Regions from separate parts of the Streptomyces sediminimaris genome, predicted to be linked through region 2. Evidence: riboswitches for the same ligand, from Rfam matches in the RefSeq annotation. Region 2 holds a riboswitch; each other region holds the start of a gene.
The links. A riboswitch is a leader RNA that binds a small molecule or an ion and turns the genes downstream of it on or off. The one in region 2 is predicted to bind cyclic di-AMP.

Region 1 (5,036 bases), 2.5 Mb from region 2:
CCCTCGCGGTACGCGCCGAGGCCGAGGGCGTGGACCCGGAAGCGGCACTGCGCGCGGCGGCCCGCGCCTACCGCGACGCGATCAGACAGGCGGAGGAGACCACCCGGTAGGGCGGACAGTAGGGCGGGCGGTAGGACGGATGGGAGGACGGGGGCCGGGAGGACGGACGACAAGACGGGGACGGGGATGACGCCCGTCAGGACGGGAGACGGCGCCCGTCAGGACGGCGTGAACCGTACGGGCAGTTCTCGCAAGCCGCGCATGATGAGCCCGCCGCGCCGGCGCAGGTCGGCCGGGTCGGCGGCGAGGTCGAGGTCGGGGAGGCGGCGGAGCAGGGTCTCCAGCGCGGTGCGGGTCTCCAGGCGGGCCAGGGGAGCGCCGAGGCAGTAGTGGATGCCGTGGCCGTAGCCGAGGTGCGGGTTGTCGCGGCGGGAGAGGTCCAGGGTGTCGGGCTCGGTGAAGCGGGCGGGGTCGCGGTCCGCCGCCGCGAGGACGACCAGGACGGGATCCCCGGTGGCGACGCGCTGCCCGCCGATGGCGAGCGGCTCGGTGGCGAAGCGCCAGGTGGCCAGTTCCACGGGGCCGTCGTAGCGGAGCAGTTCCTCGACGGCGGTGTCGAGCAGCGCCGTGTCACCGTGCTCGACCGCCTCCTGGAGCCGCGCCCGCTGCCCCGGGTCGCGCAGCAGCGCGTACGTGCCGTTGCCGATGAGGTTGATGGTGGTCTCGAAACCGGCGAAGAGGAGCACGAAGCACATCGCGGCGGCCTCGTTCTCGGTCAGATGCTCGCCGTGGTCCGAGGCGCGGATGAGGCCCGAGATCAGGTCGTCGCCGAGGTCGCCGCGCTTGCGGTGGATGAGTTCGGCGAGATAACCGCGGATCTTCTTCACCGAGCGGGCGACCCCGCCGCGCGGCCCCCCGCCGTGCCGGATCATCATCCCCGCCCACTCGCGGAAGTCGTCCTGGTCCTCGCGCGGGACGCCGAGGAGGTCGCAGATGGCGTGGATGGGGAGGGGGAAGGCGAACTCGTGGATCAGATCGGCCTCGCCGCGTGGCGCGAACCGGTCGATCAGGCCGTCCGTCAACTCCTGCACCCGCGGCGTGAATTCCGCCACCCTGCGCGGCGTGAACGCCTTGGACACGAGACGGCGCAGCCGGGTGTGGTCCGGCGGATCGAGGTTGAGCAGGTGCGTCATCAGATTGGCGCTGCGCTCGCCCGGGATGCCGGTCCTGCTCTTGCCCTGCGCGTCCTCGGCGTGATGGTCGGGGTTCTTCGACAGCCGCCCGTCCGCGAGCGCCTGACGTGCGTCGGCGTAGCGCGTGACCAGCCACGCCTCGACCCCGCTGGGCAGTCTCGTCCAGTGGACGGGGGAATGCTCGCGCAGCCAGGCGTAGGCCGGGTAGGGATCGGAGGCGAATTCCCACGTGAACAGTTCGGGGGCGGCGTTCGGGACGGTCACGGAACGACCGTATAGGCACCGGCCGCTGATCGCCCGACCGTGCGGAACAGGTCAAAGATGACACGCCTTCAACTATGTGATCTTCACGTGATCTGCGCGGCATTAACTTGTGACAAGTGATCGTCAGCCGATACTTTCACCCACCAGCGCGGTGTGCGGAGCGCCATGCGCCGCGCCGGTCAATGCTGTCTCCGAAAGGCCCTCGCATGCTCTCCGGGAACGGTCGGCACCGTCGCCCCCGCCAGGCCCCCGCCATCATCGTCGCCGCCGGGGTGACCGGTTCCGCGATCGCCATCCCGCTCCTCGCCGCCTCCGCCGCGAGCGCCGCCGACGACGGCGCCACGTGGGACAAGGTGGCGCAGTGCGAGACCGACGGGGCCTGGAGCCAGAACAGCGGCAACGGCCTGTACGGCGGCCTGCAGTTGAGCCAGGACGACTGGGAGAGGTACGGGGGTCTCGACTACGCCCCGCGGCCCGACCTGGCCAGCCGCAACCAGCAGATCGCCGTCGCCCAGAAGATCCTCCAGGACCAGGGCGTGGGTGCCTTCCACACCTGCGGGCTGACCACCGGGCTGAGCAAGGCCGCGGACTCGGCCGACATCGACACCGGCGTGCTGGACGGCGGCAGCGGCTCGTCGGGTTCGTCGGGCTCGTCGGGCTCCTCCGATTCCGGAGCGACCTCCGGCTCCCTCGGCCTGTCGAATTCCCTCGGCCTGTCCAACTCCTCGGGCGGCTCGTCCGGGGGCTCCGGGTCCTCTTCGTCGGATCCGTCCGCCGATCCGTCCTCGGACCCCTCCGGCAGCTCGTCTCCTGCCTCCACCGGCAAGGCGGACAACTCAGCCGAATCCGGGACGTCCGCCTCGCCGTCCGCCTCCGCCTCCACGTCCCCGTCCCCTCGCGGCCCGAGTGCTTCACAGGGCGGCGGCTCGGCCGCGAACCCGGCGGAGACGGACGACCCGGACAACGCTCGGCAGGCCGCGGGTTCCTGGAGCCTCGTCGACACCGGCGCGCTCGGCGCCGCCGCGTCCGGCAGCGCCGCGTCCGGCAGCGGCGCGTCCGACAATGGCGCGCTCGGTACCGGCCGCCACCGTGGCGCGAGCGCGGACGAGACGACCGCCGACGGCCACGCGGACGCCGGCTACACCGTCCGCGCCGGCGACACCCTCGCCTCCATCGCGGACTCCCGTGACGTGAGCGGCGGGTGGCGCGCGCTGTATGACGAGAACAAGAAGGCCATCGGCGACGACCCGAACCACATCGTGGCCGGTCAGACCCTGCGACTCGGTGACGAATAGGGCCAAAACCAGCGGGAGTTCACGTCACGCTTCGCTCGGGAATGTCCGGTTTGGTGAAAGTGTGGGATGAGTCTCAGAGGCCCTGATCGTCTTTGAATTTCCGCGGAGGGCGTGTCTACGGTCTTCATCGCTCGTCAACACGAGCCCCGTCCGCCGCAACGCCGAATCCTGCCAGCGGCCGTACGGGAACAGTCGTCGCGTCAAGCGCCGTAGGCAGGAGCGGGGGACCCAAGGTAAGTGCCCCACCGGGAAGTTGCCGGTGGCGGCTAGGGGTGTAGCCGTGCCGAGCGAGAGCGAGGCACGACCGGGCAACTCAACCGGCCCGAACCCGACAGCTCACCTCGCAGGCGTCGGTGAGGGGATCAACCATGCTGTTTTCCGGCCAGGGCAAGCACCGTCGTCCGTCCAAGGCCACCCGGGTCGCCGCGTTCGCCGGCATCACCGGTGTCGCCATCGCCGCCCCGCTGATGGCGGCCGGCAACGCCTCCGCCGCCACCGCCTCCGAGTGGGACACGGTCGCCCAGTGCGAGTCGGGTGGCAACTGGTCCATCAACACCGGCAACGGCTACTACGGCGGCCTGCAGTTCTCCGCCTCCACCTGGGCCGCGTACGGCGGCACCGCCTACGCCCCGCAGGCCAACCAGGCCAGCAAGGCCCAGCAGATCGCCGTCGCCGAGAAGGTCCTCGCCTCCCAGGGCAAGGGTGCCTGGCCGGTCTGCGGCACGGGCCTGTCCGGCGCCGCCTACAACGGTGCCGCCGCCTCGAAGCCGAGCACCACCACCCGCTCCACCGGCTCGCAGGCCGCCTCCCGCTCCTCCGAGCGTCCGGCCGTGAAGCCGCACAAGAGCCAGAAGACCGTCACCACCCCGACCGGCAAGAAGGTCAAGAAGGGCGATGGCGAGTACAAGGTCGTCAAGGGCGACACCCTCAGCTCGATCGCCGCGAGGCACCACGTCGCCGGTGGCTGGGCGAAGCTGTTCAAGCTGAACAAGAACATCGTCCAGAACGCCGACCTCATCTACCCGGGCCAGCAGCTGCACCTGAAGTGACAGCGGGCCGGCAGTCGCCCCTGACGTGACGGCGGGCCCGCAGGCGCCCCTGACGTGACGGCGGGCCGGTAGCCGGACTCGCGGTGCCCTGACAGTCGCGCCCTCCAGCAAGGGGGCGCGTGAGGGGCCGCCCCGTCCCCCACGGGCTCCCCGCCCCGGTGCGTGTTCCCCCGTACGCACCGGGGCGGGGCTTTTCGCGCGCCCGAGCGTGCGCTTCCGTGCCGGTTTTTGTTCCGTTCGGAAACAATTTACTCTCGGTTCTGCTCAAGGGGTGGGCGACCGCGTGGCTGAACGGCCGGAGCCGGTTAGGCTCGTCTCGCAGAGCCACCGCGCTACTGCCGTAGCCGTGTCACATCCATGAAGGAGATGCTCGTGCCGTCCATCGACGTCGTCGTAGCCCGGGAAATCCTGGACTCCCGAGGCAACCCCACGGTCGAGGTCGAGGTCGGCCTCGACGACGGCAGCACGGGTCGTGCCGCCGTCCCGTCCGGCGCCTCCACGGGCGCCTTCGAGGCCATCGAGCTCCGCGACGGCGACCCGGGCCGCTACCAGGGCAAGGGCGTCGAGAAGGCCGTCCTCGCCGTGATCGAGCAGATCGGCCCGGAGCTGGTCGGCTACGACGCCACCGAGCAGCGCCTGATCGACCAGGCGATGTTCGACCTGGACGCCACCGACAACAAGGGCTCGCTCGGCGCCAACGCCATCCTCGGCGTCTCCCTCGCCGTCGCCCACGCCGCCTCCGAGGCGTCCGACCTGCCCCTCTTCCGCTACCTGGGCGGCCCGAACGCGCACCTGCTGCCGGTGCCGATGATGAACATCCTGAACGGCGGCTCGCACGCCGACTCCAACGTGGACATCCAGGAGTTCATGATCGCCCCGATCGGCGCGGAGTCCTTCTCCGAGGCCCTGCGCTGGGGCGCCGAGGTCTACCACACCCTCAAGAAGGTACTGAAGAGCAAGGGCCTGGCCACCGGCCTCGGCGACGAGGGCGGCTTCGCCCCGAACCTCGGCTCCAACCGCGAGGCCCTCGACCTCATCCTGGAAGCGATCAAGGAGGCCGGCTACGCCCCCGGCGAGCAGATCGCCCTCGCGCTCGACGTCGCCGCCTCCGAGTTCTACAAGGACGGCAAGTACCTCTTCGAGGGCAAGGAGCGCTCGGCCGCCGAGATGACGGAGTACTACGAGGAGCTGGTCGCGGCCTACCCGCTGGTCTCCGTCGAGGACCCGCTGTTCGA
Region 2 (5,036 bases):
GCGCCCGACGAAGGACGCCGACCGCCACAGGGCGGCGCGCAACCGCTCACGTCCCCGGCGGCCGGGCGGAGCGGCCGGTGGTCCGTCGGCGCGCGGTGCGTCGGCGTGCGGCTCGTCCGCGCGAGGCCCGTCGGCGTACGGCTGATCGGTGAGCGGCTCACCGGCAAGCGGCTCGTCGCTGAGCGGCTCCTCCTCGGTGCCGCTCTCACGGCGCTCCCCCATGCGAAGCAAGACTCCCCCTGAGAGGGTGAAGGTGACCCGTACAGCACAGGGGCCACGCCACCCCGCCCGAGGGCTACGCCCGGCGGCGGGGCTTCCTGCGCTTGGCGCCCTTGGAGACGTCGGATTTGCCCCCGAGGTTGCGCGCCGTCGTTTTCGCGCCGGTGGAAGCGCGCCTGTCACCGGCCCGCGCGCCGGTCCTGCCCTTCGGCTCCGGCGCCGCGGCCTTGCGGCCCCGGGAGCTGTTGACCGTGCGCCCGCGGACGATGCCGATGAAGTCCTCGACCAGGTCCGTCGTCGCCTCCTCGGGCCACGCCAGGGCGACACTCGACTGAGGAGCGTCCACGACCGGCCGGTACACCAGGTCCCTGCGGTGGTGCAGGCGCGCCAGCGACTGCGGGACCACCAGCAGGCCCACTCCGGCCGCGACGAGTTCGACGGCGTCCTCCGTGGTGGCGGGACGCTCGACGGCGGGCCGGCCCGGCGGCCGGTCCCAGCCGAGGACGTCGTCCAGCGGGTGGAGGAGGACCTCTTCGGCGAGGTCGTCCACGCTCACCTCGTCCACCGCTGTGATCACGTGATCCCTGGGGATCACGACGACCGTCGTCTCCGTGTAGAGCGGGATGGCGCTGAAGTACGTACGGTCGACCGGCAGCCGCAGGAGTCCGGCGTCGGCGCCGCCGGCACGCAGCAGGCCGGGCGCCTCGGCGGCCGGTACGGCGAGGAGGGCCAGCGGGACGCCGGGCAGGCGCTCGTTCCAGATCCGCACCCACTTCGCGGGCGTCGCCCCCGGGACGTACGCGAGCCGGAACGTGGGAGATGCCTGCGAGCCTGTCACGCCGCAAGGCTACCGGCCCGGGGCGGTGCCGGGTCACCGGCCGTGACCGGTCCCGGGCCGGCGGCCCCGGTCGGGGCCGTCGTGTCCGCTCGATACCCTGACCCCATGACGTCGCACCAGAGCACCCAGACGATGAAGCCCGCGACCGCGGCGAAGAAGCTGGGTGTGTACCTCGAGGCCACCCCCGCCGAGTTCCGGGAGGGTGCCGTCTCGCGGGCCGAGCTCGACCGGTTGCAGGCCGATCCGCCCGCGTGGCTGCGCGAGCTGCGGGCCGACGGTCCGCACCCCCGTCCGGTGGTCGCGGCGAAGCTGGGCGTCTCCATCGCGGGCCTCGCGCGCGGCGGCGTCACCGAGGCGCTCACCACCGAGCAGATCGAGGCCCTGAAGCAGGAGCAGCCCGAGTGGCTGCTGAGGGAGCGCGCGACCCAGGCCGAGGTCCGCAAGGAGGCGGCCCGGATCAAGCAGCGGAACGCGGAGCGCGCGGCGCGGAGCGGGTCCGGCCGCTCCTGACCACCGCCCACCGCCCGGCCCACCGCCCGGCCCCGTGCCCGCCCGCCGGTCCGCCGGCGACGGTCGGTCGCCGTCCGGAGCCGCTGTGTACGGGCGCCCGGCACCTGACGGGACGTCACGACGAAGGTCACAGAAGCGTATCGGACATTCCGCCCCTCAACCTTCACACGAGCCGCACAAGTTGGCTAGTTTGGCGGCAGGCCGCACGAGTTCTTCCGGCGCCCCGCCGGGACGTGCGGCCTCCGCCGAGTCCGGTGCGCCCCCGTGGCAGCCGGAGCCGGGGACCCGACCGAACGATGGGGTGAATCGGCCCGACCGCCCGTCCGGGCAAGGGCCGTAGGGCATGCCTTCCGGATCGACCGCCCGAACCCGACAGCTGACTCGGTAGGCGGAGCACGGAAGGAGTACGGCTCCCATGGCGCCGGAACGATCGTCGCGCTCCCAAGGCTCCGGCCTTCCCGGAATGCGCAACTCCGCTCTCGCCACCGCTGCCCTCACCTCGGTGGCCCTGTTCTCACAGACGGCCGACGCCGCCGCGACGGCGGTGGACGCGGCCCCGAGCAGCGAGGACGTCCGGCAGCGGGTGAGCAGCCTGTACGACCGGGCCGAGAGCGACACCGGCCTGCACAACATCACCCGGGCGCAGTCCGCCTCCCGGGGCCGGGCCCCGGGAGGCGGGGGCCGGACCTCGGACCCCGATCTGGACAACCTCGCCCGGCAGTGGTTCCAGGGGGCGCGTTCGTCCCTGGGCCCGACGGCCCCGGCGATCCTCCCCGCCGACCGGCTGCCGGCCCAGCGCACCGCGGCCCGTCCGAAGGGGCCGGAACGGGCCTCCGGGACGGCGGGCCACGGCGCCGCCCGTGAGCTGGAGGCGGCCGCCCGGCCCGCCCTCGAACTTCCTGCCGGAGGGACCCGGCAGCGTCCCGCGGCGGAGCTGACGGCCGGCCCGACGGCCGCGCTGCCCGCTGTGCCGGCCCAGCGTCAGCAGACCGCGGCCCCGCCCGCGGAGGCGCCGGAGCCCGGGCAGGTGGTGCTGCGCCGCTCCAAGCAGGAGAACCAGCGCAAGATCGCGGCGGCCAGCGACCTGCTGTACCGGCACACCGCCCGGCAGACGTCCGCGGCCCCGCTCGCGGCCGCCCAGCCCCAGGCCCTCACCACGTGGCAGCCCCCGGCGGAGCAGTCCCAGCGCGCGGCGGAGGAGGCGTGGCGGCTGCGGCAGCCGAGCGTCCTCGACACGGGCGTACCCGCCCTCGGCCACTGGGGCGCGCAGCAGCCGGACGTCCCCGGCACCGCGATCCCCGCCGGTGAGGACTGGCGCACGCGGCAGCCGGCCCTGCTCGACACCGGCGCACCCGCCGCCGGGAACTGGGGCGCGCAGCAGCCGGACCTCCCCGGCACCGCGATCCCCGCCGGTGAGGACTGGCGCACGCGGCAGCCGGCCCTGCTCGACACCGGCGCCTCCGACGCCGGGAACTGGGGCGCGCGGCAGCCGGGCGTCGCCGAGACGGGTGTGTCCGCGGCCGAGGAGGCGTGGCGGATGCGGCTGCGGGAGCCCAGTGTCCTGGACACAGGGGTGCCGGCCGTCGAGGACTGGCGCATGCGGCAGCCGAGCGGCCTCGACACGGGCGTACCCGCCCTCGGCCACTGGGGCGCGCGGCAGCCGAGCGTCCTCGACACCGGCGTCCCGGCCGTCGAGGCGCCCGTCGGAACCCAGGCCGACCGGGCCGTCGCCTTCGCCCGCGCGCAGATCGGCAGGCCGTGTCTGTGGGGTGCGGTCGGGCCGGAGTCGTACGACAACGCGGGTCTCACCCAGGCGGCGTGGAAGGCCGCCGGGGTCGCACTGCCGCGCAGCACCTCCGAGCAAGCGGGCACCGGCACGGTGATCCCGCTCGCCGAGTCCCGCCCCGGCGACCTGATCTTCTTCCACGACAACTTCAGCCATGTCGGGCTGTACACGGGCAACGGCATGATGGTCCACGCGCCCGGTCCCGGCTCGGTCATCCGTGAGGAGTCGATCCACAACGCCGGTGAGGCGGCCGTACGGATCGCCGTGCGCCCCGCGTAAGGCGTGCTGCGGGCCGCCGGCCCCCCGCTCCGGCGGCCCGCACGGTGATCGGGCCCGAGATCATCGCGGCGGCCCGGTTGAAGTCTCGGACGGCGTGGGGTATCGCCGGTATGGGCAGAACTGCGTACGCGGCGGACGAGCGGAGAGAACGTGGGACAGGCGCGGGGCTCGGCACACGAGCGCATGCTGTCGGTGGCCGTCGCCGCGCTCAACGAGAGCGAGCCCGAGCGGCTCTGGCCGCTGCTGGCGAGCGCGCTGCCGGGCGTGTGCGGCGGCGAGACCCTGGTCTACAAGCTCGACGACTGGAGCGAGAGCGAGGGCACGGTGGGCATGCCGCCGGCCCTGGCCACGGTGTTCGACGGGCTCGCGGAGGAGGATCTGGGCCTGCTGCGCGCGGGGTACCCGTTCGCCCGGCACTATGCGGCGGGGTCCGGCAGGGAGCCCCTCACCGCGCGCCGGGCCGCCGGTTCCGCCTGGTCGGCGAGCCCGACCAGGCGGCTGATCGGCGACGCCATGGACGCGGACCACGTCCTGGCGATTCCGCTGCCCGGGACGACGACGCCGATCACCGGATGCATGATCTACCGCTCCGGCACGGACTTCACCGACGACCATGTCCGCGCGGCCGAGCAGGTGCAGCCTCTGCTCGCGGCGGTCGAGCGGCAGCGCCGGCTCCTGGAGAGCAGGCGGCGGCCGCCCGCCGCGACGCCCGGTGCGCCGGCCGCCGAGGGGCCGCTCACGCCCCGCGAACTGACCGTGCTGCTCCTGCTGGCGGACGCCCTGACCGCCGCCGCGATCGGCCGCCGGCTGGGCATCTCGGACCGTACGGTCCACAAGCACGTCGAGAGGATCTACCGCAAGCTCGGCACGCGGGACCGTGTCGGCACGGTGCTACGGGCCCAGCGGCTGGGGCTGATCCCCACGCCCTGAGCGTGCGGGTCCGGCGGCAGGGCGATCTGCGCGCCGTGGCAGGGGACTTCCGAACCGCGTCGCCGGTGCTCGGCGGCGGGCACGCACCCGGCCGGTCCGCCCGCCGCCGCACCGCCCCGCACTTCGGCACCGGCCCCCGGACGTACGCCTCGACGGTCGGCGGCGCGGGCCGAGACGCCGTCACCGCCGCTCCCCCGGCGACCCCGGCGACCCCGGCGACCCCGGCGACGTACCGACGACATCACGACGCGCGGACGGTGGCGGACCGCGGCGGACGGCCATACGGTGCCGGCGCCGACCCGACGGGCTAGCCTGGCACGACCGGCGGGACGTCCGCCTCTCGATTGACGACGCCAGGGAGTCGGTCATGAAGCGGAACCGCTCCATCCCCTCACCGACCGTGATCCCCGTCCTGATCTATCCCGACGTACGCGCGGCGGTCGCATGGCTCGGCGCCGCCTTCGGGTTCACCGA
Region 3 (5,036 bases), 3.0 Mb from region 2:
AGCCGTCCTGGAAGCGCAGCGGTACCCGGACGCGGGCGCGCGTGGTGGCGGCGGGGAAGTCGGGCATGCGGGGTCTCCCGGGTCCGGTCGGCATCTGCTTCAGATTTGAAGCAGATCTACGGTGCAGGACACTACCTCTGCTTTAAAGTTGAAGCAACCGGTTCGCCGGGCCGCGGTGCCGCTCGGCCGCGCCCTCACGAGCAGGGCGGCGACGAGCGGCGGCGCCACGGGACCTCGTCGGGCGTGGGGCGGCTGCCCCCCTCGTCGAGCGCCTGTGCGACCCGCGCGCAGATCTCCTCCAGCTGCCCCACCTGCTCCTCGCTGAGGTGGTCGAAGAGCGAGGCGCGCACCGTCTCGACATGCCCGGGCGCCGCGCGCTCCAGCACCGCCATACCCTCGTCGGTGAGCGCGGCGATGCTGCCCCGCTTGTCCCACTTGCAGTTCTCGCGCCGGACCAGCCCGTCCTTCTCCAGCCGGGACACGGCGTACGTCAGCCGGCTCCGGGTGATCTTCGTCCTCCCGGCGAGGTCGGTCATCCTGAGCCGCCGCTCGGGCGCCTCGGAGAGGTTGGCCAGGATGGAGTAGTACAGGTGCGGCATGCCGGCGTCCTGCTGGAGCTGCCGGTCGATCGCGTCCTCCAGGAGGTGCGCCGCGGCGAGGTACGCGCGCCAGGCGCGCTGCTCCTCGGAGGTGAGCCAGCGAGTCGTCATGCCGCCAGTGTAGTTTTGCTTAAAACTTGAACCAAGTCACCCGCCCGCCCGATACCGTCTGCCCGCCGGGTCCGCCCGCCCGGCCTGCCCCGCCCGTCGCCGAGAGTGAGCGCGCGTCCGATGCCGTACCCCTACGTCCTGCTGTCCGCCGCCGTCTCCCTCGACGGCTACCTCGACGACACCGGTCCCGAACGCCTGCTGCTCTCCGGACCGGCCGACTTCGAGCGTGTGGACGAGGTGCGGGCGTCGGTCGACGCGATCCTCGTCGGCGCCGGGACCATCCGCGCCGACAACCCGCGGCTGCTGGTCAACTCGCCCAGGCGCCGGGCCGCCCGGGTCGCGGCGGGGCGGTCGGAGTACCCGCTCAAGGTGACCGTCAGCGGCTCCGGCGAGCTGGATCCGGACGCCGTTTTCTGGCACACCGGCGGCGACAGGCTCCTGTACACGACCGACAAGGGCGCCGAACGCGCCCGCGCGCTCGGCCTCGCCGCCGGCGTCGTCGCGCTCGGCCCCGGCCTCGACTGGCGCGGGCTCCTCGCGCACCTGCACGACGAACGGGGCGTGCGACGCCTGATGGTCGAGGGCGGCGGCACGATCCACACCCAGCTCCTGCAGCAGGGCCTCGCCGACGAGCTCCAGCTCGTCCTCGCCCCCCTCTTCGTCGGCGACCCGGAAGCGCCCCGCCTCTTCGGCCCCGGCGCCTACCAGGGCGGGCGTCTGCGTCTGACGGAGACGCGGCGGATCGAGGACGTCGTCCTCATGCGCTACGAGCCCACCGCCCCCGGCGCCGGCCCGCTGCCCACCGCCGCCGACCACCACTGGCTGGCCCTCGCCTGCGAGCTCGCGGCCCTGTGCCCGCCCTCCCGTACGGCCTTCAGCGTGGGCGCGGTGATCGTCGCCGCCGACGGCACGGAACTCGCCCGCGGCCACTCCCGTGAGGGCGGCGACCCCGTCGTGCACGCCGAGGAGGCGGCCCTGGCCAAGCTCGGCCCGGCCGATCCGAGGCTGGCGTCGGCCACGGTCTACACCAGCCTGGAGCCCTGTACCCGCCGGGCGTCCCGGCCGAAGCCCTGCGCCCGGCTGATCCTCGACGCGGGCGTACGGCGGGTGGTCACGGCGTGGCGGGAGCCGGACACCTTCGTCGCGGGCGCGGACGGCAGCGGCCTGCTGGCGGCGCGCGGCGTCGAGGTGGTCGTACTCGAAGAGCACCGGGAGCGGGCCGAGGCGCCGAACCGTCATCTGCCGGGCTTCTGAGCCGTGGCGTGGACGGCCCCGCGGATGGCGTATGCTGATGACACACCGACGCGGGGTGGAGCAGCTCGGTAGCTCGCTGGGCTCATAACCCAGAGGTCGCAGGTTCAAATCCTGTCCCCGCTACTCAAGGCTCAGGGCCGAAGTCCGGAAACGGATTTCGGCCCTGAGCGTTTCCCGGGGCCTCCTGTCCGCAACGGCGTCCCGTGAGGCTGTCCCGTGAGGCCGTCCTGTGGGGCCGTCACGTGAGGCCGTGACGTGTGGTGACCGGGCGACCGCTTTCCGCATAACGACTGACACACCGTCAGGGCGGGCGGAGCGATCGAGGCGAGGTCAACTCGCCCGTTTTCTGCCGCTCTTGGTCCCTACGTCCGGGCCAAGAAGCGTTAATGATCAAGCGGAACGGCTTGGAATCGGTACCCCGGGTCTATTAACGTTCGATAACGCAGCGCGGTCGTCCCAGCCGTCACAAGAGGCGGCTCCGTGCGCACGCGCCGAATCCCGCAAGGGAACCGGGGAACCACCACCCAGGGGTGAATCGCGTGGATGCCGCCGTGAAGCCACGGCTGCTGTACGCGCGTAGGAGACCTTCCTGCTCCGAACCCGTCAGCTAACCCGGTAGGCGAGAAGGAAGGAAAGGAGCGCGCCCACGTGGCGTCCAACCCGCCTGCCCCGGCAGCACCGTTCGTGCCGAGCACCGAGCCCTTCGGCTTCGCCGGTCCCTCCGAGGAGGGTCCGTGGGAGGAGTGGAACCCCACCGAGGAGTCCCTCCGTCCCGTTCGCGGCCGGCACCGTGTCGCCAAGCAGCGTGGCGGCGGGCTCGCCCGCAGCTCCACGGTTCTCGGTGTCGGCGTCATAGCGGCCGTCGGCGCGGGCGGCATGGCCAGCGCGAACACCGGCAAGCCGCCGGTCTCCATCTCCATGCCCGACCTGGGCTCCGTCGGCCACATGTTCGGCGGCTCCTCCGACGCCGCCAAGGGCTCGGCCACCGCGCTCAGCACCGTCGGAGTGACCACCGAGGAGACCGAGCAGGGCGCCCAGGACGCCGGTGAGGCGCTGCGCGACCGCATCATGGCGCAGGCCGAGAGCCAGCAGGTCCAGGTGGACAGCAAGGCCCAGACCGTCACCGAGGCCGCCATCGCGCGGCAGGCCGAGGCCGCCGCCGCCAAGGCGGAGAAGGACGCCGCGGCCAAGGCCGCCGCCGCCAAGGAGAAGGCCGAGGCCGCCGCCAAGAAGGCCGCCGAGGCCGCGCGGCTGGCCGAACTGGCCAAGGAGTACCGCCTTCCGGTCGTGTCCTACACGATCACCGGCACCTTCGGGCAGGCCGGCTCCATGTGGTCCTCCGGCTACCACACGGGCCTCGACTTCGCCGCTCCCACGGGCACGCTCATCAAGGCCGTCCACAGCGGCACCGTCACCCAGGCCGGCTGGGCCGGCTCCTACGGCTACCGCACGGTCCTGACCCTCGACGACGGCACGGAGCTGTGGTTCTGCCACCAGTCGTCGATCAGCGTGAGCGTGGGCCAGAAGGTCAGCACGGGCGAGGTCATCGGACGGGTCGGCGCCACGGGCAACGTGACCGGGCCCCACCTCCACCTCGAGGTCCACCCGAACGGCCAGGCCCAGGCCGTCGACCCGATGACCTGGCTGCGCGGCAAGGGCCTCAACCCCTGAGCCAGGCCACTGTCCGAGGACGGACCCACGGCGCCCCGGTGACCGGGGTCGCCCCGGCCCGGCCCGGCCCGGCCCGACCCGGCGCCGGCTCTCAGGACTGGTACGGGTTGTACGGGGTGTACGGCTTGTACGCGGTGTACGGCTTGTACGCGGTGTACGGCGTCGCCGGGTACCCGTACGTCCCGTACGCGCCGTACGCGCCGTAGGTCCCGTACGCCGGCCATGGCGGCGCGACCGCCGGTGCCGCGGGCGCCGTGGCACGCGCGGCGTAGTCCAGCGCCGGACGTGCCACGTCACGCCGCCGCCACAGCTCGAACAGCAACTCCCGTTCCCTGACGACGAAGTCCTCCCCGGCCCGGCCGCGCCGGCCCCGGTGCCGCAGGAAGGCCAGTGAGGTCGCGTACGCCTCGTACTGGGTGACCTGGCGTGCCGCGGGCCGGCCGCCGTGGTGGGCGGCGTAGTCGCGGGCCAGCCGGCGGGCCCGCATCGAGCCGAGGACGTAGGGTTCGGCGGGGGAGAGCCAGCCGGCGACGGCGTAGGCGGGCAGTTCCTCGCGCACGGTGCGCAGTTCGCGCTGGCGCGTCCAGATCACCAGCCAGGTCAGCAGGCCGAACGCCGGGACCATGAAGGCGGCGTAGACGGCGAAGAACCCGTACTCGCCGAAGGTCGACGAGCCGTTCCAGATCGCGTGCATGGCCATCGCGAGCAGCAGGCCGGAGAGCGGGACCAGGACCCGCCGCAGACGCCGGCGCTCCGGCGAGAGCGCGGCGAGGCCGAAGCCGATGCCGGTCAGGACGGTGAAGAGCGGGTGGGCGAACGGCGACATGATGACGCGGACGAAGAACGTCGCGGCGGTGACGGAGGCGATGCCGCGTTCCCCGGTGAGCTGGTCGGTGCCGAAGGCGGTGCCCAGATAGAGGATGTTCTCGGTGAACGCGAAGCCGGTGGCGGTGACACCGGCGATGACCACGCCGTCGACGATCCCGGTGAAGTCCCGTCTGCGGAACAGGAAGACGAGGAGGACGGCGGCCGCCTTCGCCGACTCCTCGACGATGGGCGCTATCACGGTCGCACCGAGGGTGTCGGCACTGGACGGATCGGCCGTCGCGGTCTCTATCCATCTCGTGGCGAAGCTGTTGGCGACGATCGCTATCAGCGCCGCCGCACAGGCTCCCCAGGCGAAGGCGAACAGCAGGTTGCGCCAGGGGCCGGGGGCGACGCGGTCGAGCCAGCGGAAGGCGGCTATGAGCAGGGGCACGGGCAGCACGGCCAGCCCCAGCCCGACCAGGAATCCCTCGGTGCCGGTCTGCTCGCGCACCAGGGCCAGGATGACGAGCCCGGAGAGCGCGAGAAGAGTGCTGAGCGCCGCGTACCGCACCCATCCGCACTGCCACCAGTGGG
Region 4 (5,036 bases), 6.0 Mb from region 2:
CCTCGCAGGCCGGGTACGACGGCTACCTGGCCGACGCGCGGCGCACCGCGCTGGCCGCCGAGCGCGACGCGGCGATCGCGCGCACCGATCTGTATCCGGTCGAACTCGTCAAGTGACGGTCCGGCCCCGGCACCGTGCGCCGCGACGCAATAGGGTGACCGGGTGGCGAGAGTGCGGTTGGGCGTGGCCGAGCGGCGTGCGGAGCTGCTGCGGGCCGCCATCGAGCAGATCGAGGCGCGGGGCGTGGCCGCGGTCAGGATCGCCGACGTCGCCTCGGCGCTCGGTGTGAGCAACGCGCTGGTGCTGTACCACTTCTCGACGAAGGAGAAGCTGGTCGCCGCCGCGTTCACCTTCGCGGCCGAGGACGACCTCGCCCATCTGCGCAAGCTGCTCGGCCGCCGTACGACGGCGCTGCGGCGGCTGCGCTCGGCGGTGCGCTGGTACGCGCCGACGGGCCAGGCCAAGGGCTGGCGGCTGTGGATCGAGGGCTGGGCGGCGGCGCTGCGCGAGCCGGCGCTGCGGGAGGTCACGCGCGACCTGGACAAGCAGTGGAAGGCGGCGCTCGCCGAGGTGATCGCCGAAGGGGCGGCCGGGGGCGAGTTCCGCTGCCCGGACCCGCACGGCGCGGCCCTGCGCCTGACGGCCCTGCTCGACGGGCTCGCCGTGCAGATGACGTCGTACGGCGGCGCGATCTCCCGCGCGCGGGCGCAGGAGTGGGTGGACGACGCGCTGGCACGTGAACTGGGCATGGAGCGGGCGGCGTTGACGGCGTCCGGGCACTGAGCCCCCGCCCGGGGCGGGGGCCCACGTCCGGCGGACCCGGAGGCCTCAGGCGACCGAGGAGATCCGCATCCTGATGTCGTCCGGGGACAGCGTGCCCTTCGCCGTCACGTGATCGCCGGAGGACTCGCCGCGCAGCCGCCGGCCGATCCAGGGCACCAGGTACTCGCGCGCCCACTGCACGTCGTCCCGGCGGATCTCCAGGGCGCCGCGCGGCGGCAGCGGCGGCCAGGGCTGGTCCGGGTCGGCCGGGATGTCGAGACCGAGGACCTGCCCGGCGCGCAGCGCGACGCGCGTGTGCCCTTCGGGTGAGAGGTGGAGCCGGTCGCCGTCCCAGGCCCGGCGGTCCTGCACGGTCTTGAGGGACCACAGGTCGAGCACCGGGCAGCCGTAGCGGTCCGCGATGGCCCGGACATGACCGTTGTAGGTGGCGATCTTGCCGCGCAGGCGCTGGAGCACGGGAACGCCGCGGGTGTCGAACCCGGTCGTCACCATGACCGTTCCCGCGGCCTCGGTGAGCCGGGCGACGGCCCGCTCGAAACGCTCGGCGACCTCGTCGGGGTCGGTGCCCGGCCGGATGATGTCGTTGCCGCCCGCGCAGAAGGAGACCAGGTCCGGCTCGAGGGCGATCGCCTGCGGCACCTGGTCCGCCACGATCTGGTCGAGCAGCTTCCCGCGCACCGCCAGGTTCGTGTAGCCGAAGTCGCCCTCGGGCCGCCGGTCCGCGAGGAGCACGGCGAAACGGTCGGCCCAGCCGACGTACGCCCCGTCGGGGCCGGGATCGCCGACGCCCTCGGTGAAGCTGTCCCCCACCGCGACGTACGACCCGATCACTGCTCTGCTGTCACTCTTCGAATCGTCTGCCACGTCGACCGATGATCCACCTTTGAATGTGACCTACGCGACCGTAAGAAAGCGCCGGAAGGGCTTGACGGGCGGTGAGATAAGACACTTCTAAAGTGTTCGCCAAGCTCGGAATAACCGTCCGGACCGCACTGTTGCCTTCTCAACTGCCCTGTCTGTGCGCGGAGTCCGTGCGCGGACATACCGAAGGCCGGACCCGGGGATCGAGGTCCGGCCTTCGGCAGCGTGTCAGGAGAGGTGGCAGGGGGGGTCAGCCGACGGTGACGCCCTTCGAGCGGAGGTAGGCGACCGGGTCCACGTCGGAGCCGTAGTACGGCGTGGTGCGGATCTCGAAGTGCAGGTGCGGGCCGGTCACGTTGCCGGTCGCACCGGAGAGGCCTAGCTGCTGGCCGGCGGTCACGGCCTGGCCGGCCGAGACGGATATCCGGGACAGGTGGCCGTACTGGGCGTAGTGGCCGTCGGCGAGCCTGATGACGACCTGGTTGCCGTACGCGCCGCCCCACCCGGCGGAGACCACCGTGCCGGTGCCGACCGCCCTGACGGTGGTGCCGGTCGGGACCACGAAGTCGACGCCGGTGTGGTAGCCGCTGGACCACATGCTGCCGGCCACCTTGTAGCCGGTGCCGATGGCGGAGCTGTTCACCGGGAGGGTGAAGCCGCTGCCGGTGGTCTCGGACGCCTGCGTGGCGGTGGTCTTCCTGCCGGCCGGCTTCTTGGCGGACGGCTTCTTGGCGGAGGCCTTCGGAGCCGTGGAGGACCGGGCGGCGCTCGGCGCGGCCTTCTTGCCGAGCGTGAGCTTCAGGCCGGGGTGGATCAACGACGGGTCGTCACCGACGGCCCGGCGGTTGTCCGAGTAGAGCTTCTTCCAGCCGCCGTCCACATGCTGCTCGCCGGCGATCTTCGAGAGACAGTCACCGGCGCGCACCGAATAGGTGCGAACGCCGTTGCCGGCCACGGCATTCTTCTTCTCCGTGGCCTTTTTCCCGGCGCTCGGAAGGGACTGGACGGCCTTTTGGGAAACCGACTGGGAAACGGAGTCCGCGGTGGCGGCGTGGGCGCCGGTGGCCCCCATCAGCGGGAGTGCGAGCGCGGCGCCACCGGTTCCGGCGACGGCCATGGTGCGGGTGAAGCGCAGGGACTTCGGACGGCGGTGCTTACCCTTCGCGGGCATGACGAATTCCTCTCCGGCGCCTACGAGGTGAGCTGTCGGGTGCGGGCTGGAGATGCCCGGCCGCGCGTTCGACGCGGCTTTACCCCTAGCCGTTCCGGAGACCGGAACAGGCGGTGATTCCTGTGGGTCCCCCGCTCCTGCCGTTCACGGGTGAGTTGTGCGGGCACCGGACGGCGGCAGGATTGGGCGTCCGTCCGGATCGGTGGTGAACGTAGGCGACGAGGACGCAAAGGGACAAGTGACGGTTCCCCGTGAAAGCGATTCTGTTGATCCTTGAGGGGAAACCGTGGTGACCCAGCGTTATTCGAAGGCTGTCTTCGCAGGCGAATTCCCTTGTCCGGCGCGTCCATTACGTGAACATGACGGACCACGTTCGGTCACGGATATGACGCTCCTCACGCACCGCGCCGCCAGGAGGCCCTATTTACGAGCGAGTTGGAGCGAAAAGACCAATACGGACACACCGCTCACACGCGGCGCAGACGGACGACGGCCGCGTCGAGATCGCCGCGCAGCCCGGTGCGCAGTCCGTGGTGGAGCAGTACGGCACCTCTGTGGATTTCACCCGTTTCAAGGCATTCGTACGAAGCGGCCGGATCGAGACCCCTGAGCCGCAGCGCGGGCACGGGTTCGCCGTGGCTCTGCGCCTGCAGCCAGGCCAGGACGACCGCCTCGTCCCCGCGTACGTACTGCACCGCGCTCAGCCCGCCCGCGGGCGGCCGCAGCCGGTAGAGGTCCCCCTGCTGCACCAGGGGGCGGATCTCCTTGTAGAGGGCCACCCACTCCCCCGCCTCGGCCAGCTCCTCCTCGCTCCAGCGGGTGAGGTCGCCGCCGACGCCGAGCACTCCGGCCATGGAGCTGACGAACCGGAAGCGCAGCGAGCTGACGCGGCCGTTGAGCTGGGTGTTGGGGCTGTCGGTGACCCAGGCCGCCATCACGCGCGCGGGGTGGATCTGGCTGAAGCCGTGCTGGATGGCGAGCCGGTCGAGCGGGTCGGTGTTGTCGGAGGTCCACACCTGGTCCGTACGGCCCATGATCCCGAGGTCGATCCGGCCGCCGCCGCCCGAGCACGACTCGAAGGCGACACCCGGGTGGGCCGCGCGCAGCCGGTCCAACAGGCCGTACAGGGCGTGGACATGGTCGGTCCACAGCCGCTGCGGGTAGGGCTCGCCGGGCCAGCCCGCATCGGTGAAGCAGCGGTTGAAGTCCCACTTCACGTAGTCGATCGGGGCGCTGGACAGCAGCGCGTCGAGCTGCTGCCACAGGTGGTCCTGGACATCCTCGCGGGCCAGGTTCAGTACGAGCTGATTGCGGAACTCCGTCCGCTTTCGTCCCGGCTGGAACTGGACCCAGTCCGGATGCTCGCGGTAGAGGTCGCTGTCCGGGTTGACCATCTCGGGCTCCACCCAGATGCCGAACTGCATGCCGAGGGCGTGCACGTACTCCGCGAGGGGCCTGAGCCCCTTCGGGAAGCGGTCCGGGTTGGGCGACCAGTCGCCGAGCCCGGCCCGGTCGCTGGTGCGCCGGCCGAACCAGCCGTCGTCGACGACGAACAGCTCGACGCCGATCGCGGCGGCCCGCCGGGCGAGCACCGACTGCTGCTCCTCGGAGATGTCGAACTCCGTGGCCTCCCAGGAGTTGAACAGCACCGGCCGGTCCCGCTGCGCGTCCGGGATCACGTACGCGCGCTGGTAGGCGTGCCAGGCACGGCTCGCCCCGCCGAAGCCGCCCTCGCTCCACAGGCCCGCGAAGACGGGCGTGGTCCAGGACTGCCCCGCCTCCAGGCGCAGCAGCCCGGAGTCGTCGTATCCCGAGCCGCCGGTGATCTGCACGCGTGCGTCGGGCAGCTGCGCCACCGCGATCCGCCACGAGCCCGACCAGCCGAGCGCGCAGCCGTAGACCTCGCCGCGCTCCTCGCTCGCGTCGGTGTCGAGGGCGACCCAGGGCAGGTGCTGGTGCCCGGTGTGACCGCGTCGGCTGCCGATGACCTTCTCGCCGTAGGTCAGGGGTGCGCGGGTCAGCCGGGACTCGGCGGCCCAGCGGCCGTGCAGCTGGGACAGTCGCCAGTCCTCCCGCTCGGGCAGCGTCCAGGTGGCGGAGTCGGCCCGCAGCAGCTCCAGGGCGGGGCCCTCGTTGTCCAGGCTCACCCAGCGTTCCAGGACGTCGTGCCGCATCCGGTAGTGCAGTGTGATCGTCAGGCCGCCGTCGCGGAAGCGCAGGC

Region 1: linked by a shared signal. The riboswitch ahead of ACJ9NR_RS16245 (transglycosylase family protein) and the one ahead of ACJ9NR_RS04835 (C40 family peptidase) in region 2 are both predicted to bind cyclic di-AMP.
Region 3: linked by a shared signal. The riboswitch ahead of ACJ9NR_RS18740 (M23 family metallopeptidase) and the one ahead of ACJ9NR_RS04835 (C40 family peptidase) in region 2 are both predicted to bind cyclic di-AMP.
Region 4: linked by a shared signal. The riboswitch ahead of ACJ9NR_RS32285 (M23 family metallopeptidase) and the one ahead of ACJ9NR_RS04835 (C40 family peptidase) in region 2 are both predicted to bind cyclic di-AMP.

What each region holds. Positions count from the first base shown of each region.
Region 1 is NZ_JBJWOT010000001.1:3,522,599-3,527,634, reverse strand. Features, by position in the region: gene ACJ9NR_RS16260 (nucleoside triphosphate pyrophosphohydrolase) at 1-110, shown strand, start outside; gene ACJ9NR_RS16255 (cytochrome P450 family protein) at 219-1,457, opposite strand; gene ACJ9NR_RS16250 (transglycosylase family protein) at 1,664-2,752, shown strand; cyclic di-AMP (ydaO/yuaA leader) riboswitch at 2,948-3,117, shown strand; gene ACJ9NR_RS16245 (transglycosylase family protein) at 3,121-3,801, shown strand; gene eno (phosphopyruvate hydratase) at 4,174-5,036, shown strand, end outside.
Region 2 is NZ_JBJWOT010000001.1:1,043,356-1,048,391, forward strand. Features, by position in the region: gene ACJ9NR_RS04820 (hypothetical protein) at 1-42, opposite strand, end outside; gene ACJ9NR_RS04825 (LysR family substrate-binding domain-containing protein) at 296-1,057, opposite strand; gene ACJ9NR_RS04830 (DUF5997 family protein) at 1,163-1,567, shown strand; cyclic di-AMP (ydaO/yuaA leader) riboswitch at 1,801-1,974, shown strand; gene ACJ9NR_RS04835 (C40 family peptidase) at 1,983-3,632, shown strand; gene ACJ9NR_RS04840 (helix-turn-helix transcriptional regulator) at 3,816-4,562, shown strand; gene ACJ9NR_RS04845 (VOC family protein) at 4,930-5,036, shown strand, end outside.
Region 3 is NZ_JBJWOT010000001.1:4,060,387-4,065,422, reverse strand. Features, by position in the region: gene ACJ9NR_RS18760 (GTP cyclohydrolase II) at 1-67, opposite strand, end outside; gene ACJ9NR_RS18755 (MarR family winged helix-turn-helix transcriptional regulator) at 195-710, opposite strand; gene ACJ9NR_RS18750 (dihydrofolate reductase family protein) at 831-1,964, shown strand; tRNA gene ACJ9NR_RS18745 (tRNA-Met) at 2,014-2,087, shown strand; cyclic di-AMP (ydaO/yuaA leader) riboswitch at 2,444-2,600, shown strand; gene ACJ9NR_RS18740 (M23 family metallopeptidase) at 2,613-3,635, shown strand; gene ACJ9NR_RS18735 (PrsW family intramembrane metalloprotease) at 3,727-5,036, opposite strand, start outside.
Region 4 is NZ_JBJWOT010000001.1:7,051,603-7,056,638, reverse strand. Features, by position in the region: gene ACJ9NR_RS32300 (hypothetical protein) at 1-116, shown strand, start outside; gene ACJ9NR_RS32295 (TetR/AcrR family transcriptional regulator) at 163-783, shown strand; gene ACJ9NR_RS32290 (SGNH/GDSL hydrolase family protein) at 829-1,614, opposite strand; gene ACJ9NR_RS32285 (M23 family metallopeptidase) at 1,895-2,815, opposite strand; cyclic di-AMP (ydaO/yuaA leader) riboswitch at 2,820-2,987, opposite strand; gene ACJ9NR_RS32280 (alpha-galactosidase) at 3,283-5,036, opposite strand, start outside.